Regions from separate parts of the Alteromonas sp. S005 genome, predicted to be linked through region 2. Evidence: predicted binding sites of a transcription regulator. Region 2 holds the regulator's gene; the other holds the start of a gene.
What was found. The regulator LexA, encoded in region 2, represses DNA repair genes until DNA is damaged. The targets are predictions, from matches to a motif close to TACTGTATNNNNATACAGTA.

Region 1 (9,213 bases), on a different contig from region 2:
TATTGGTAATGTCGCTACCTACTAAACTTATAGCAAATTCTCCTAGTGTCGTTGCGAGTAATCTGTCCTGAGCAACAGGCGAACCGCCACGTTGAACATGACCTAAGGTTACCGGCCTGACGTCGCTAATATCATGGTTCTGCAATGCATCAGTAAGGCCAGCTAAACCATTTGGCCACACATTTTCAGCAACGACAACGATGAAACTAACTGGCCCTTTTAACGCACGCTGGGCTTTAATCTGGGCAACAAGCTTTTCTATCTCTTTTTCAGCAGAATCGAAAAACTCCGGTACCACGACATAGTCAGCTGCAGATGAAAGCGCAGCATTCAATGCTAAAAAGCCTGCGTTTCTGCCCATGACTTCTATAAGAAAAATACGTTCGAATGCATCAGCAGTGTCGCGAACTTTATCGATAGAACTCATGGCCGTATCAATAGCAGTAAAATAGCCGATGGTTGCGTCTGTGCCGCTAATATCGTTATCTATCGTACCGGGTATCCCCAAAATTTGGCCGTCCCATTCTTTCTCTAGTTCAGCGGCACCACGAAACGAGCCATCGCCGCCAATCACAATAAGCGTATCAATCTCTGCCTTCATTAAGTTGTTAGCGGCTTTTTTAATTCCTTCTTGGCTTTTAAGCTCTTTACACCTTGCACTGTGTAGTATGGTACCGCCTTGTTGAATCAAGTTGTGAGTAGAGTCGAGTGAAAGGGGAATATACTCTTGTTGTAATAGTCCATTGTATCCATGCTTATAGCCAAGCAAAGTATAGTTCGCTTTCTGGCACGCAATAATTGCAGCACGTATACATGCATTCATACCTGGTGCATCGCCACCAGAGGTTAAAATTGCGACACGTTTTGACACATTAAAATCCTTCTTTTTACCAGCATAACAATTAAGGTAACGTTAAGGTAACAAGACGTAAAGTGAACATGTGTTTCGTAGGGAATTTAAATAACTCAAAGGAACAGTGCAGAACGAGTCTTGAGCGCTTGACTATTTACGTCTGCTTTTCAATTGAATTTATAAGTAAGCGAATTTACCGCAAATAGCGTAGTTAACAAAAAAGGATAAGTTATGCGTGTACTGTTAGTATTTATTTCTGTGGTGTTTCTTGCTTCATGCAGCTCCAAATTAGCCTACAACAACTTGGATTGGTGGGTTTACTGGTACATGGACGACTATATTGAACTTAAAGATGAGCAAGAAGAAAAGTTCGATGACTATCTACAAAACTGGCTACGCTGGCATAAAACCTCTGAACTTAAGCGTTACCAAGCTCAACTTATCGAAATTAAGCGTCAAATCAAAGAAGGCCGCTTAGATTCAAACTCTGTACAGGAGCATCTTGTAGGCGCAAGAGCGCATTGGGAAAGGGTGCGTGATGAAGTTAGCCCTGAGCTTGCACAAATTGCAAAAACACTTGATGACGAACAAGTTGTTACGCTTTTTGCTGCCCTTGAGAAAGATAACAAAGAGGAAGAAGAAGAGCGAAAAGAGGCGCTGGAAAAGTCTGAAGAAGAACGGTTAAAAGACCGTGTTGAGCGCATTGAGGAGACCATCAGTGAACGCATAGGCAAGCTAACTAGCGAACAAAAGCAGTTAGTGTCCACGTACGCGACCCAGTTTATTTCCACGGGGGGGGAATGGCTGACTTATCGCAGGAATATTCAAAATGCGGCACGAAAGCTATTTGTAACCCGTAAATTTAACGACAACTTCGAAGCAGAACTCGTTGACCTAATGCAAAACCCAGATAGCTATAAAAGTGATATTTACAAGCAAAGTAGCGCCCATAATATAACCGTTAGCGCTACGTTAATATCCGAACTTTTTACCACGCTAACAAACGAGCAGCGAGAGACCCTTGTCGAAAATATAGACGACCTGATTGATACCGTAGAGAACTTTAGAAACTAAATTTACTTTCTCAAAGTCACTCCAGTGCTAGAGCAAAGCTAAATTAAGGTTAGACTAAAGCTTGGCCCAAAGATAAAGGGCCAGGCATGTTTATATTAACTCATTTGGATTAGCTCAATGCTTATTGCCATCGCTGATCATCTTTCTAGCACGGGCGTCCGAATGTTTTATCATATCGCCTATCAGCGATGTCTCTGGCATATTTTTCCAGTACTTCTTCGGCATTTGATTTAACATCGCACTTGTCTTGATACGCGCAGGATTAAATATGTTGGCGTAATAGGTCAGCCAATATTTCTCAATGCGGTCATCGTCAGGCACTACGCTTGAATCGGGATTATCTTCTAAAACTAGTGTTTCGGTATCCCAATGAGCTGCGCGGTAGGGGGTTAAGATAGACCACCGCATATTCTTAAAACGGGTTTGGAAGAAGTTGAGTTTTATCTCTAGACTGAAATGCTCAGGTTCATACCAGGCGACAAAATGCTCTTGCCCCTCTAGGTTTATTTCTCTAAATCTTAGGAAGGCACTCATTTTGTAAGCGTCACGTTTTACCGCTTTCGCCATAGCGAAAAGCTGGATAACATCGTCGTCAGTTTTCATTTGAATAAGTTGCCTATTTTCATACACGACACGCCACAACACCCGGTAACAAAGCGCAAATCGATTATCATCGTTATGGCACAGGGCGTACTTTAAAAGTATCAGTGTAGATTTAGGAATATTAAGGTTACTTTGCGGCCTTTTGCTTTTGCATTGATCATCGCCACTGCCGAAGAGATCGTCTTGTACAGAATGAGCGCTCTGCCAAATAATATGTTCAGGGGGAATACGCTTGGCAATGCACTCTCGTGAGGCTTCCCGCCATTCATCAAAGCCAGGTATTGAAGTAATGGTAATGGTCTTCATATAAAGCTACCTTTTAGTCTACGGCTTAACATAGCTGCGTCTACAGCACACTCAAGCGCCAAATAGCTCAAACTGTTCAGGCTGTTTGAACTGAAGCTCGAAATTAGTACTGTCGAGTAAATGGATATCAGGGAAGTAATCTCCCACGCTGATAAAAGGCTTCAATTTTTTAAGGGGTAGCCGCATTTTAGTAAGGTCGACCCAGTTAAGCTTGGTATTACGCCTTATAGACAAAATCTTCTGTACCGTTCGGGCGCCAAGACCAGGAACGCGTAGCAGCATCTGTTTGTCAGCTTTGTTTAAATCAATAGGAAATAGATGACGGTTACGTAATGCCCACGCAAGCTTGGGATCGTAGTCCATATCTAACATGTCATCTTGCAAAATTTCATCTAAGCCGAAACCATAAAAGCGTAAGAGCCAGTCTGCCTGATACAGTCGGTGCTCTCGTATTAATGGTGCAGGTTTCAGCGGTAAAACTTCCGACGCATCAGGAATAGGGGAAAATGCCGAATAATAAACACGACGAAGTTTTTGATCGCTATAAAGCTTAACGCTTGTTCCTAAAATGGTTTTATCATTTGACCCGTCAGCACCTATAATCATTTGCGTAGACTGCCCTCCAGGTGCAAAACGGGGAGGGCGCTTGCCTGAAAATGTCTTGTCTAGTTTATGCTCTGCAATTTTTTCTTTTAGCGTATTCATCGAACCGTGAATACCGCCAAGATCTTTTTCTGGGGCGTACTTGTTTAGCGATGACTGTGTAGGCATTTCCACATTAATACTAAGCCTGTCTGCATAAAGACCTGCCTCAGCTTGTAATTCCGGCGACGCATTCGGGATAGTTTTAAGGTGAATATATCCCTTAAACCCATGGTCAAGACGTAATGATTTCGCAATACGAACCATGCTTTCCATGGTGATATCGGGTGAACCCACAATCCCCGAGCTTAAAAACAAGCCCTCAATGTAATTGCGCTTATAGAAATTTAGAGTTAAATCGACCGTTTCCTTAACCGTAAAGCGCGCCCGCTGAACATTGCTTGAAACCCTATTAATGCAATAATGACAATCATAGATACAGTAGTTTGTCATAAGGATCTTAAGCAGCGAAACACACCTTCCGTCGGGTGTGAAACTATGGCATATACCCGAACCACCGGTTAGTGAACCTATACCAGTCTTCTCGGATTTCCCTGCTTGTCGTTTACCTGCCGAACCACTCGCGCAAGATGCGTCGTACTTAGCCGCATCGGAGAGAATTTCTAGCTTTTGTATCAGTCTGTCGTGCATCGCAGATTTAACTTTCCTTTAAGCAATTACAGTCAAACAGCCTAGTAATTCTGTTACAAACACGACTAAACGTGTTTTGTAATCTAGGCTGAGAGTGAAAGTGTTATAGCATGTATATATATACAGTACAATTGCACTTGGTAAATGAAGGTGAAGATTTAATGTTGGCGGGATTGGCCCTATTCAGGATTGACACCGGTGAGTGACGGCGAAGACTATCTCGCTGTTAACCGATTAAAATAAGCTAAAGCTAAAACCCTATAAATTTAGATAGTTCATCTCGAATGTTGTCGTATTTTTCTTTATAGGTTTTTTTTAGAGGCATATCGTCGATAAGCTTAAACAGTCGTTTACACTCGTTTACTAACTTCACTTCGGCTTTATCTTCTTGTATCGCTATCTGAAGAAGACACTGAAGCAAGTTTAGTGCTACGCCTGTATTCACCGGGGCGAAACCTTGAGCGAGTGCAAATGAAGCTTTGGCGCGCTCATAGTCTTGCTGCTGATAGTGTTGAATACCCTCACGATTAAACTGCTGGTAGCTAGCAAGGCTTTTTTGTGCGCTTTGCGCTTGGGTCTCCAGCATCTTTGAACTGTTTTGGTCGAGTACCTCATCTCTAGCGCTAAGAATGGCGTTTAGCGCTAACGCGTCGTCAAATTCTCCGAGTTTGTACATAACGTTAATGCTATCTGGAATAAATGCAGTGGGTACCTCTGAGTATTTATCATCAAGTTGCGTTTGCGACTTGTTAAGATGACGCTTTGCATCGATAAGCTTTCCGTCAATCGCACTTATTCTTGCATTTATAATATTGCCAAAAATATCTACGTCGAAATCCCTATCCATTTTGTACAGGTACTCATCAAATTTACCCCGTTGTAACGTGAGTAACGCTTCTTGTTGATACTTATTACGCTGCTTTTTATCGTCCGCTGACTCAGCAACATCAAGCAAACTGCGTATCATGCCGCACCAATGCAAACTTTTCTTATGTACAGTGCGTTTTGATAAATCCCAAATTGCTTGGCTAGAGTTGGCTGCTAGCACTAAATCATCATTTTCCCGGCCAATTTCACAAGCCTTAAAGTGGCGAGGTAAAGAGAAGGGCGATAGTTTAATTGCCTCTTTAATTGAATCTAGGGCCTTTTCACCAGCTTCCAAGGCATGGTGCGCTTGCGCAAGAATATCGTGAGCATCAGCATTGAATCGGTTCCGTTTTAACGTTTTCTTGGCAATGGATATCGCTTTTTCATGTTCGTTCAACAGTAGATAGGTTCTTCCAATAGCTATCTGTGCCCATAGCACTGGCTTTCCGTCGATGTAATTTCTTAATACGTCCAGCGCCTTTCTAGGTTGAGCTATGCGCCAATAGAGCTCCACTAGCAATTGTTCACAATGACCTTTGTAATGACGAGGGGCTTCTAAAAGCGCTTCAATATGGTCTATGGCGCTGTTGTATTCACCTTGATCTATCAAGCTGAACGCTTGATGAAGAAATTGTCTTTTTTGCCACGCACGAACAATTCGAGATTTTAGCTGCACTTGTGAAAAAGGTTTTATTAGAAAGTCATCGGGGCGCCGCTCAATACTGCCAAGCACTACAGGGCGAGCGCTATCAGCACTGATAAGAACAAACACTGAAGTGGGGTTTATTAGCCTGCGCGTGCGCAACTCTTCTATCAGTTCATAGCCATTTTTGGTTTCGGCACCCAAATGTAAGTCGCAAATTACAATATCAAATTTGTGTTTTTTACACAGCGATACCGCTTGTTCAGCAGAAGACTTAGTCACGACATCAGACGCGCCCATTGAGTGCATTAGTCCTTTCAGAAGCAGAAGGAAAGGACGCTGGTCCTCAACAATCAATACTTGTTTGTTGCTAAATTGCATTTCGAATCCGTGAATAAACGCACTATCATAATTTGAAAGTATATCTAACTTTAGAAAATAAGCTTAAGAAAAACATTATCTTGCCGACAACATACGTATACATAACCAGCACTGTGTACGAATGTCACCAGATTTAGCCTCAGCAAGTGAACAAACAACACTAGATCCCAGTATTTACTGGGAGCGAAGTCGTGTACTTGCTCGTGCGTCATCGCAGGGAGCATTGTTCTCGTTATACCTTGCAATGCAGCAACATAGCGTAGCTGAACCCTTTGAAATTGAAGCTGCAACGTCAGACGCTGACGCCCGAAATAGTATTGAGGCACAACTCGCGGCATTAAATCACTACAGACGCCCTTCATTATCTGCCAGTGAAAGCGAGTGGGTAGATATGCGTGTGCATTCAAATTTGGTCGCAACAGACTACGAAGGCGCACGCCTGCATCTTAGTATGAAACCCGCACCGTTAGCTCAAACCGATGACGCAAAACGCATCCCGGATGACGTTGTAGACAACTGCAGTCTAGCGACGCAGAAACGCTTAAAAAGGCAATATGACAACGCCATAAAAGAAGATAATACGTTACTTTACGATATTATATCTTCGCAAGGCGAGCGTGATAACGGGATCTACTCTAGTTTTTAACGCTCAGTTTTGATATATTCCGCGCCGCATTTTTGCACTGGTCTTACGCTCCAATCAGCAAAGGTTAAAATATGTCTAAATATATTGTATGCGCAATGTATAAGTTTGTTGCGCTTGAAAACTTTAAAGAAATCCGCCAGCCGCTTCTAGAAACTATGGAAGCAAATGGTATCAAAGGTACGCTTCTTCTTGCCCACGAAGGCATTAACGGTACAGTTTCTGGTACCCGTGAAGGTATTGACGCATTGCTTGCTTATCTGAACAGTGATGAACGTATCAATCCAATCTCTTACAAAGAATCACTTCACGACGAACAGCCGTTCTATCGCACAAAGGTGAAACTTAAAAAAGAAATCGTGACTATGGGCGTTGAAGGTATCGACCCTCGCCAAACCGTAGGCACTTACGTCAAGCCTAAAGATTGGAATGCGCTTATAAGCGATCCTGATGTAACCGTAATTGACACCCGAAACGGTTATGAAATAGAAATTGGCACTTTCAAGAACGCCATTGACCCTAAAACTGATACGTTCCGCGAATTTCCAGAATACGTAGAGAAAGAACTCGACCCGTCAAAAAATAAAAAAGTGGCCATGTTCTGTACCGGCGGTATTCGCTGTGAAAAGTCGACAGCGTATTTGAAAGAGCAGGGGTTTGAAGAGGTTTACCACTTAGAAGGCGGTATATTACAGTATCTTGAAGATGTGCCGAAAGAAGAGTCTATGTGGGAAGGCGACTGCTTTGTATTCGATAATCGCGTTGCGGTAAACCACGACCTTGAGAAGAGTCACTATGAGCAGTGCTACGCGTGTCGACTTCCTATTACCGAAGAAGACAAGCAAAGCGATAAGTATGAGCCAGGCGTAAGCTGTCCACACTGCTTCGGTACTCACACGGACGATCAAATTGCTCGCTTTAGAGAACGTGAAAAGCAGGTACAACTAGCGAAAGAGCGTCAGCAAGAACACGTTGGCACCGAAGCGCGTTTGACAATGGAACAAAAGCGTCAGGAAAAAGCAGAAGCTCAACGTTTACGCGCACTTAAAGCAAAAGAAAATCAGGCGTAGACAGCTAGAAAGAAGGGCGTTACACTCGTGTTTATTGCAGTTGAAATAAGGAATGCGAGTGAGCACTCAACTTTCAGAATCTAAAATTGAAGAAATTAGAAAGGACTTCAGCTTTTTTGATCGTGATGGCAATGGCCAAATCGATTTACCTGAGTTCATCGAGCTTCTAACCGTAATCTCACCAAAGACTAAAGCTAGCCACGTACAAGAAGGCTTTAAGCTTATCGATAGTAACGACGATGGTTATATCGACTTCGAAGAGTTTTTGGAGTGGTGGCAAGAAGGATGGTGGGAGTACTAGGTTCTACTCAGTAATCCATACCATCGCTAGGTTTTGTGTATGCTCTATTGAGTGTTTCTGAAAAGCTTATAGCTACGCAAAAAGAAATCGTTAAAACGGGTGCTGTGTAAAGCACCCGTTTTTTTATGCTTGAATTTTGCGCTGGTATGAGTTGTCAAATTTAGTTTTAAATGTTTTTTGTTGGATGGCTGCTTTGAGCGTAAAGCGGACATTGGATATTTCTAACTCGCGAGACCGTTCCAGACAATAGGCGGACACTCGCTTGGATCAAATTTACTATTTCGTTCATCGGGTTGGCGACCGAATAGTTTACAGATATTGGTAATCGCGTATTATTTTGAGGGGACAAAAAAAGAGTAACAGGGAATGTTTATGAAAAAATTAGTAATGTCGTTAACGATATTCCTTTTTGCTTTGGTCTGCGCATTTGCATTACTGCTCTCCATACAATATTCACCAACGTATGTTTTTCGTTTAGTAACAATGCATGTTGCAGATATTAACGATTATCAATTCTTCCCTAAGCGTTCGATTGAAGAAAGTAATTCACCATCAAACTTCCAATCCAAATCCAAAGAGCAATATATTGAGTCGCTATTTGACAGACGACTAGAAGTATCTGGTTTTGATTCTTTCGACGACTGGGCTTTGAAGTCTCAAACTACGTCTCTTATCGTCATTCGTAACGACGAAATTCTCTACGAGAAATACTTTAATGGTTTTTCAAAGGAATCCTATTTTCACTCTCAATCAATGGCTAAGTCATTTATATCGTTTTTAATTAAGGTAGCGATAGATGAAGGCGTTATCGAAAGTGTTGATGACTCAATTGTAAAATACATACCGTTTTTAGCTGAGCGAGACTTTAGGTTTAATAGCATTACTATTCGCCATTTATTGGAAATGAGATCAGGATTGAAATATACGGCTCACTATATACCTTTTACCAATATTCATTCACCTTGGCACGACGAGGCTATTGGGTATTATCACAATCATATGCGAGATAGGCTGCTCAACGATATCGAAGTTGAAAATGACCCCGGAGAGCTTTTCGAATACAACAATTACAATACAAGTTTTCTAGGGATAATTATTGAAAATGCTACGGGTAAAACCGTTTCCAATTACCTAGAAGAAAAATTATGGCAACAAATTATGGAATACGATGCATATTTC
Region 2 (9,213 bases):
TGGAAACCTCCTGGGGCTTTAGGAAGAATGTGCGAGGACGTAGACCCGCTCATAGGATCTTGATAAGAGTCGCGTAAAGATGCGTATTCAGATTCGTGTAGTGATGAAGTTCGAGCTTGCTGGTTTCTAAAAGCGCCTTGCAGCGGTTTAGACACCGAGAATGGCGCGTTACCTTGCTTCTCTAAATCGAAAACCTGATCGTTTTCCAGAATTCGGAAAACGGTAAAAATAAGGTTTAGCAAGGATAGGAGCAATACTGCTGCAACCGCGTTATGCATGACGGCGACAGCCAGTGGCAGCATAAAAACAACGTTACTAAGCCCCAAAGCCACTTGAGTACACAGCGCAACCAACATAAATGCGCTCACATACTTTTGTTTATTGGTGGCGGAACGGCTAACTAACACGTTTATACCCAATGCTAACAAGTATAAAAACGTAATCACTGCGCCAAACCTGTGCACTATATGCATAGTGACCCGCTCGCCGTAATCGTGAGCGCCAAATTCATAGTTGTCTGCGTCAGGTACGCTGAATGCACCTGCGATATCGATTCTATCCTGCCATCCGCTTTCACAAACCGGCATTTCGGTACAAGCTAAGGCTGCATAATTTGCGGAAGTCCAGCCTCCCAGCGCAATCTGCGTAACAAGTACACCAAGCCCAATAAAAGCAAAGAATTTAAGGTTTCGCTGAAATGTCTTTGCCTGTGCTGAATTGCCAGCTTCATCGCCATGTAACGCTGACACAGTGGAGCGCTCTTTATACCCAAGTTCATCGTTGGCGCTCTCGCGCAAACGCAAGTAAAGAATAAACAAGCAAGAAAGCACAGAGAAACCACCCAATAAATGCCCCATTACGACAACGGGAAGCAGGTTGAGCGTCACTGTCCACATGCCTAGGGCCGCCTGAAATACTATGAGTCCCAAAAGTAAAAGCGGCAGCTTAACGGGCCTCCCTTTATCGCGCTGCCGAACGGCGATAACCGCAATAGCTAGCACACATAGCCCCAGCGTTCCTGCAAAGTAGCGGTGAATCATTTCATTCCACGCCTTAAATGCTTCAACTGGACGCTCAGGGTAGGCGGCATTGGCTTGTGCCACCTTTTCTTCACTTAAAGGCACAGTTAAATTACCGTAGCACCCAGGCCAATCGGGGCAGCCTAACCCTGCATCGGTCAATCGGGTATAGGCACCCAAAATAATAACAACAGCCGCTAGAAATATACTGAATAGGGTTAACTTTTTCATAGCGTTTATCCTATGCGTGATAGCTTTAATAGCTTTCTCATGTCTGCCAGCATGTTGCGGCTTTCCATCACTGCGTCTTTTCTATCGTCTTTTATCTCGTAAAAAAGCATAGCGTTATTTTGGGTATCGACGATATAGACACTGCTAGAGGCAAGTTCGGTAGCTGTGGTCACCGGCAAAGTTTCTACGAAAGGATAGTCCGCTAAGGCGGCTACCGCCCCTTGATCGCTTGAAGCTGTAGTAACAACCACCGCTTGGGCTCGGTCTGACTCTTTACCCAACGCGAGCCACACTTGGTTAATGCTAAAGAGTGCGTTTTCGCACACTGCATCACACTCATTAGGCATGACATAAAGCAGACGCCATTTGGGCTTTGCATCTTTTAAAAGTGCACTCATGTCGATAGTTGGCGCTAGCAACTGACCTTTGTTAGTAGCACCTTTGGTGAACCAATCGTTGTCAAGTGCAAGCTTTGCCATAACGACGGGCAAAACAAACACAGCTACCATAATAATTAATGTTTTTTTCGAAGCAGTGTTACTCATAACTACGTCCTTTCTTGCTAATTGCAAAACCACCAATTGCCGCAGCGGCAATGGCTAAACCAAACCACTGGACTGCATAACCAAGGTGCTTTTCTGGAGACATTACAACGGCCTGATGTTCGCGAATAAACGCAGGGTCAGGCGTAGTAAGTTGAAGAATAAAAGGTAAAAATTTACGCTCTAAAGCGTCGTTTAATGCAGGGAATTCGATGTGCTGAACAAGAGCGGGGCTTTGCGACAAGGCCATATTAGTTTCTTTAACTAAAGGGTTATTTCCCGGCACACTGATGACGCCGGTAAAATCGCGTAGTTCGCTGGTAAAGTTTATATCCGGTAAGGTGCGAGTTAAATCTGGCGCGGGCACCCAACCAAAGTTCACTAAAAGCCATCCGGCATTAGTATATACCGGCGCTATTACATCAAACCCTACACGCTGGTTGTGTATCTGGTTATCTAACAGCAATACGTGATTTGCATCTAGTGAACCACTGAAAGAAACGGTGATATCCCTTGGGTCAGTGTGAATCAGTGCCTCTTCTAAACTCAAGGTTCCATTACTTTGCTTTTGCGCTATGCTAGCTAAACGTTGTTGCTTTTGGACCATGCGATCTAGTTGCCAGTAACCTAAACCGCACATAATCGCCACACTAAAGCCCGTAAGTAACCAAGGAATAATATGGCGAGTGTGAGAGGACATGATTATCTCGCACCCTGCATAATGAGAATAAAAATAGAGGTAAGTATGCTGATAAAAATAATCCTTATTGCTTTGGTGCTGTACATGATTGTGAATTTGTTCATGGCGATGCGCATCATGATCAAAAACGACACATCTAAGGGGCCAATGAGTAAGTATATTGGTCGACGTGTGCTCACTTCAGCCATCATCGTTGTTATCATTCTTATCGCTATTGGTACGGGTTTAATTACCCCAAACCCAAGACCGTATTGAGTTTGAGGCTTTATATCTAAAGGACGTAAACAAAGATGTAGAGCATGACCCACACCACATCTACGAAGTGCCAGTACCAGCTTCCCGCCTGGAAGGCGAAGTGGTTTTCTGGCGTAAAGTGACCTTTTAATACTCTAAAAAACAGTACAATTAAAATGATGGTGCCAAGAGTCACATGCATGCCGTGAAATCCGGTCAGCATAAAGAAGGTGTTACCGTAAATGCCTGACTGAAGCGTAAGCCCTAGATCGCGATACGCATGTATATACTCCTCTACCTGCAAAAACAAAAACCCACACCCAAGTAAAATAGTGACACCCAGCATTAGCGTTAATTGCTTGCGCTTGTTTTGCTCTAACCCCACATGGGCGAAGTGCAAAGTAATAGATGAAATGAGCAGAATAATTGTATTGATAGTCGGTAGCCCAGCAGCGCTCATTTCTTGAGTGGTAATGCCTCCTGGCGTTGATACCAGCGGCCACATGGCTTCAAAAGTCGGCCACAAGACTTCATTGGTCATAGCATTGTTTGAAGCCCCACCCAGCCACGGAACCGAAATAAACCTTGCGTAGTAGAGCGCACCGAAAAACGCGGCGAAAAACATCACCTCAGAGAAAATAAACCAGCTCATCCCTTGTCGATAGGAACGGCCTAGCTGGTCGCTGTAAAGCCCGGCCATAGACTCATCAATTTGGTTTTTAAACCAGCCCACTAGCATAACTAGCAGCACGGCTATTCCTGCCAAGAGGATATGTCCCCCATAACCGGTTTCACCTCTAGTTGCCTGCACCACATAATTGCCTGCGCCAACGGCGATAAGAAACAGCGCCACGGCGCCTACGATGGGCCATGGGCTTTGTGCGGGTACATAGTATTTTTGGTATTCGTGATTCTGTACTTCGGTTTGCATTTTCTTCTCCTTATCCCTTCTGCTTATTCACCAGTTGATGGGGTTGAAGCCATAAAGGGATTCGGTGTTGTCGTTAGGTCACTGGCTCGCGCTGTGACGTCATAGAGTGTGTACTGCAAGGTAAAAAATGTTATATCTTCGGGTAGCTGCGGGTCGACGTAGAACTGCATGGGCATGTAGGCCTCACTTCCCGCCTCTAATGGCTGTTGATTGAAGCAAAAGCACTCTGTCTTGTTTAAGTAGAGCGCCGCTGTGCCGGGGGATACAGAAGGAATTGCTTGAGCAACGATATTACTTGATGCAGGGTTTCTCACATAAAACGATACCGTGTTAAGCTCGCCAGGGTGCACCTTCACACGCTTAGTTTCGGCGCGAAACTCCCATGGCATTCCAGTATTGGTGCGAGTGATAAACTCTACGGTCACTTCACGTGACTCATCAATCTCAACTGATTGGTAAACTGCTGCCGTGTTCTCAGTTTTGCCATTAATTCCCGCTACGTCACAAAAGACGTCATACAAGGGGACCAAGGCGAAGCCAAAGCCAAACATGCCAATGACAATAGCAACAAGCTTGATAACCATCTTGTTATTTGCACTTTGCTGTGACATTACGCAACCTCCGGGTAACTTCAATAGTGAAGCTTGTTAAACGCTTGTATAATCGCTTATTTACTCCACTGTCAGCACTATGTGAATGCCATCCTTACCGCTGCTGTTTAGCGCTTTACAAGAATGGCTAATTCACAAACGCCACCTACCGTTACTTCACGACAGGTGGTGTTTCAAACGTGTGGTAAGGCGCAGGTGATGGAATTTCCCATTCCAACCCTTCGGCGCCATCCCAAACTTGCGCCGATACTGCTTCACCTTGCTTTTTGCACGCCTTGATAAGCAGGGCAAGAAAGATCAGCTGAGATAAGCCGAAAGCAAAACCACCCAAACTTATCCATTTATTGAAATCAGCGAACTGTAATGCATAGTCAGGAATACGACGTGGCATACCTGCTAAACCAACAAAATGCATAGGGAAAAACAAGACATTTACCGATATCAAGGAGCACCAGAAATGCCATTTAGCCAAGGTAGTGTCGTACATTTTGCCTGTCCATTTAGGCAGCCAGTAATACACGGCCGCCATAATTGAAAAGACTGCCCCAGTTACCAGAACGTAGTGGAAGTGAGCCACAACAAAGTAGGTGTCATGATATTGGAAATCCACAGGTGTTATCGCCAGCATTAGCCCTGATAAGCCACCAATGGTAAACAGAACAATAAAGGCAATAGCAAACATCATTGGCATTTCAAAGCTTAGTGAACCACGCCACATGGTCGCTACCCAGTTAAACACCTTAACCCCAGTAGGAACCGAGATAAGCATGGTGGCAAACATAAAGAACATCTCCATGTACACTGGCATGCCCGTGGTAAACATGTGGTGAGCCCACACCACAAATGAAAGCAGTGCGATAGACGCTGTGGCGTACACCATAGACGCATAGCCAAATAGCTGCTTTCTGGAAAAGGTAGGAACAATTTGCGAGATAATGCCGAAAGCAGGCAAAATCATGATATACACTTCAGGGTGCCCAAAGAACCAGAAAATGTGCTGGAACATAACTGGGTCGCCGCCACCTGCAGCATCAAAGAAACTCGTTCCGAAGAACTTATCCGTTAATACCATGGTTACCGCACCGGCAAGTACAGGCATAACGGCAATAAGCAAGAATGCGGTGATAAGCCACGTCCACACAAATAGCGGCATTTTCATCCAGGTCATACCCGGCGCACGCATATTGAAAATAGTCACGATCACATTAATCGCGCCCATAATGGAGGAAATACCCATAATGTGAACCGAGAACACGAACAGCGCGGTAGAATCGCCACTGTAGGTTGTTGAAAGCGGCGCGTAGAAAGTCCACCCGAAAGCAGGGCCACCACCTTCCATAAATAGTGAGCTAAGCAGAATTAAAAAAGCGCCAGGTAAAATCCAGAAGCTCCAGTTATTCATCCGCGGCAACGCCATATCTGGAGCGCCAATCATCATCGGGATAAGCCAGTTTGCTAGCCCCGTAAAAGCGGGCATTACGGCACCAAAAACCATGATAAGCCCATGCACCGTGGTCATTTGATTAAAGAAATTTGGTTCAACAATTTGTAGGCCGGGCTGAAACAATTCAGCGCGGATCACCATGGCCATTGCGCCGCCAACTAAAAACATAATAAAGGCAAACCACAGGTAGAGTGTGCCAATGTCTTTGTGATTAGTAGTAAACAGCCAGCGCGTTATTCCTTTGGGAATATGATCGTGGTGCTCATGGTCATCATGTAGGTGATCGCCATGTACGTGACCACTGTGAGGCGCAGAGGTATCTGGCGAAATAACTTCAGTTGCTTTGCTCATTTTTCTGCTCCTAGTTTCCGTTTGCCACTGCATTGACGTCTTTGGCCTGAACCATATCGCCAGTGTTATTACCCCACGCATTGCGCTCGTAAGTGACTACCGCTGCAATTTCTTTAAGGCTAAGCATTTTGCTAAACGCCTGCATAGCCGTACCCGACTTACCATGTAGGACAATGTCGATGTGACCTTGTTGATCTTCTAACGCCATCTTGCTGCCTTTAAGTGCTGGGAATACACCTGGTAACCCCTCACCATTTGGCATATGACAGGCTGCACACGTAGCGTTATACACGCGCTCGCCTTCTTTCATTAATTCGTCCATAGACATATTCATAGAAAGTAGACGCTGCTCTTCTTCTTTGGCTTTACGAACAATTTCTTCTTGTTCGCCCATCCATTTATCAAACTCAGCGGGCTCTTTAGCGATAACCACGACTGGCATGTAACCATGGTCTTTTCCGCACAGCTCAGCGCATTGCCCCCGATAAATGCCTGGCTCGTTGACCTTAGCCCAAGACTCGTTAATAAAGCCTGGATTTGCATCCTTTTTGACGGCGAAATCAGGGACCCACCACGAATGGATAACGTCGTCAGATGTAATAAGAAAACGCACCTTTTTCCCTGTTGGAATGACTAACGGACGATCAACTTCCAGTAAGTAATTGTCGGTTTTCTGAAATTTGTTTTCTATTTGCTCACGCTGAGTAGCAAGCAGAGAGTAAAACTCTACGTCGCTGTCCATATATTTGTAGTGCCATTTCCACTGAGAGCCGGTTACCAACACGGTCATGTCAGGCTCAGACGTATCTTCCATTGCTATAAGGGTGTTCGCCGCAGGCACAGCCATAAAGATTAGAATAAGAAAAGGAACAACGGTCCACGCAATTTCAACCTTCACGTTTTCGTGAAAATTAGCGGGCTTAGCTCCACGAGACTTACGATGTAGATACATTGAGGCAAACATAACCCCAAACACTACAACCGCAATCCCTACACATATAAAGAACATCAGCATATGAAGGTCATAAACCTGCCCGCTGATATCGGTTGCACCACGTCTTAAATTGAGTGAAGAAACTTCTTCACTAGCTTCTTGCGCAAGAAGCAATGGGGAAAGAAGCAAAATAGGTATACTAGAACACCATTTTGCAATAATGGTCGTTAGTTGTTTCACTCAGCACCTCCGTAATAGCAAGACCAAAAACGCTGATTTTTTTGCGCGATGCCCTACCAAATGGTTTGCGAACGATTGACCCATAACCTCAACTTGTAAAACAAATTTAGAGTCATTGTTATTATTTTGTTAATCTTTGTCTAAGAATTGCGCAATAATTCCGTGCCGTCTAGTCTTTTCTGTTAAAAATTTAACGAAGCGTTCAATTTTTAATCATTTGCAATGGCAGCCTAACGTTACGCTTTGAATAAAGGAGTAAATTGGTAGCTGTTGAGACGGGGTAAAATCAAACGCGCATTTTGAACAAGGCATGTGAGCTTACGAGCAATCATTTGAGCGAAAAATCAACGAGTAACGTGCTATCGATATTTATTTTCAAACAAATTTTCAAATAATGAATGCATACCTAAAAATTCATTCACAGGCAGAATGGCTTTTGCGTGCTGCTTAATATTTATACTTTAGGTCATGATTGGACGAGGTATTGCGCGCTGCTAACTTAAGAAAACTAGCAGAAATATAGCAACAAAAGGCATTAAAAAAGCGGCTAGGGCGCCGCTTTTTGCTGAAGATGTTAAAACCTTACATCCAGTCGGCGTTTCTTATGACACCCACGGCAATACCTTCTATGGCAAAAGGCTCGCTGGCAAGATCTACTTTAATTGGCGAAAACTCTTCATTTTCAGCATGAAGTAGGACTTCACGACCGCGTTTTTCTAAACGCTTAACCGTAACGTCTTCATCCACCCGCGCCACAACGACCTGACCATTGTGGACATCAGTCGTGCGATGCACCGCGAGGAGATCACCATCTAAGATACCGATGTCCTTCATACTCATGCCGTTTACACGAAGCAAAAAGTCTGCCTGAGGCTGAAACAAAGCAGGATCGACTTTGTAGTGCGATTCGACATGTTCTTGCGCCAAAATTGGCTCACCAGCCGCTACGCGCCCGATTAGAGGCAAACCTTCTTCTTCTGATGCTGTATCCTCAAGGGGGATATTGAGCTTAATACCACGGGAGGTACCAGGTAAGATTTCAATTACGCCCTTACGCGCCAATGCTTTCAAATGTTCTTCTGCTGCATTGGCAGAACGAAAACCAAGTTGACGAGCAATTTCCGCACGTGTAGGCGGCATTCCCGTTTCTTGCATGGTTGTTTTAATAAGTTCTAAAACTTCAGTTTGTCGAGCTGTGAGTGGGCGCATAAAAGACCTGTCTGTTCATACAGTTCCTGTAAGTATATACACCTAAAAACAAATAACAAGCACTTGCCGCGTCTTTTGCTACACGCATGAGTCTGCGACAAGTGCAGTATCCTTATTTTGCCAGAAGGGCCATGTCCGAGTTACCTATTTGTAGCTCCAACTCTCCATCACTGTTTTTGCGGGTACGCATACCATCAACGTTTTGCAGCCCCAATAGCGGACTGTGCCATACCGCATGCCCTTTATTATCAATCTCAACTACTTGGTACCCGATGCTGTCATAGTAATCATACGAATAGTCGTAATCATCTGGCTGATGGATGGCGAGGATCGACTGGTTAGACGATGTCGTTGGTATAGCTGCTATCTTCTGAGGGTAAAAAGACAGCGCTATAGTCTCTTTCAATGCTAATGCTTCGCTTGTCACGTCATACACATTGATCGTTGAATAATCTCTGTCCAGACACACAAACTCAAGGTCACTATCGCTATCAAAATTTACTGTGAGCAGTTGATCGCAAGTAGTTTCCAACTCATTTAACTCAACAAACTCACCGTCCTGCATTTTATAGAGCTTTAACGAACGATACCCCCCGACAGCAAAATAATGCACTCCATTACTTTCTGAAACAGCCAGCGCGTTGATTGAAAAATCGTTGTTGATCGCGTCAATTAGCACCTGATTTTCAATATCAAACGCTTTAAGTCGATCGTTTTCCACGACAACTGCATCAGCGTAACTGTCGCTATTCACATCTAGTGCTTCA

Region 1: a site for LexA is predicted at 4,238-4,257, ahead of V7R55_RS15065 (putative DNA modification/repair radical SAM protein). Genes of this name have one in related genera too.

What each region holds. Positions count from the first base shown of each region.
Region 1 covers NZ_JAZETN010000014.1:43,489-52,701, forward strand. Annotated here, with positions in the region: gene V7R55_RS15050 (ATP-dependent 6-phosphofructokinase) at 1-871, opposite strand, end outside; gene V7R55_RS15055 (DUF6279 family lipoprotein) at 1,085-1,927, shown strand; gene V7R55_RS15060 (TIGR03915 family putative DNA repair protein) at 2,042-2,836, opposite strand; gene V7R55_RS15065 (putative DNA modification/repair radical SAM protein) at 2,888-4,129, opposite strand; gene V7R55_RS15070 (response regulator) at 4,380-6,020, opposite strand; gene V7R55_RS15075 (VC2046/SO_2500 family protein) at 6,142-6,666, shown strand; gene trhO (oxygen-dependent tRNA uridine(34) hydroxylase TrhO) at 6,738-7,733, shown strand; gene V7R55_RS15085 (EF-hand domain-containing protein) at 7,786-8,034, shown strand; gene V7R55_RS15090 (serine hydrolase domain-containing protein) at 8,407-9,213, shown strand, end outside.
Region 2 covers NZ_JAZETN010000010.1:33,339-42,551, forward strand. Annotated here, with positions in the region: gene V7R55_RS12525 (COX15/CtaA family protein) at 1-1,250, opposite strand, end outside; gene cyoE (heme o synthase) at 1-1, opposite strand, end outside; gene V7R55_RS12530 (hypothetical protein) at 1,256-1,795, opposite strand; gene V7R55_RS12535 (SURF1 family protein) at 1,788-2,492, opposite strand; gene V7R55_RS12540 (DUF2909 domain-containing protein) at 2,538-2,747, shown strand; gene V7R55_RS12545 (cytochrome c oxidase subunit 3) at 2,764-3,657, opposite strand; gene V7R55_RS12550 (cytochrome c oxidase assembly protein) at 3,681-4,268, opposite strand; gene ctaD (cytochrome c oxidase subunit I) at 4,420-6,063, opposite strand; gene coxB (cytochrome c oxidase subunit II) at 6,074-7,237, opposite strand; gene lexA (transcriptional repressor LexA) at 7,820-8,446, opposite strand; gene V7R55_RS12570 (hypothetical protein) at 8,559-9,213, opposite strand, start outside.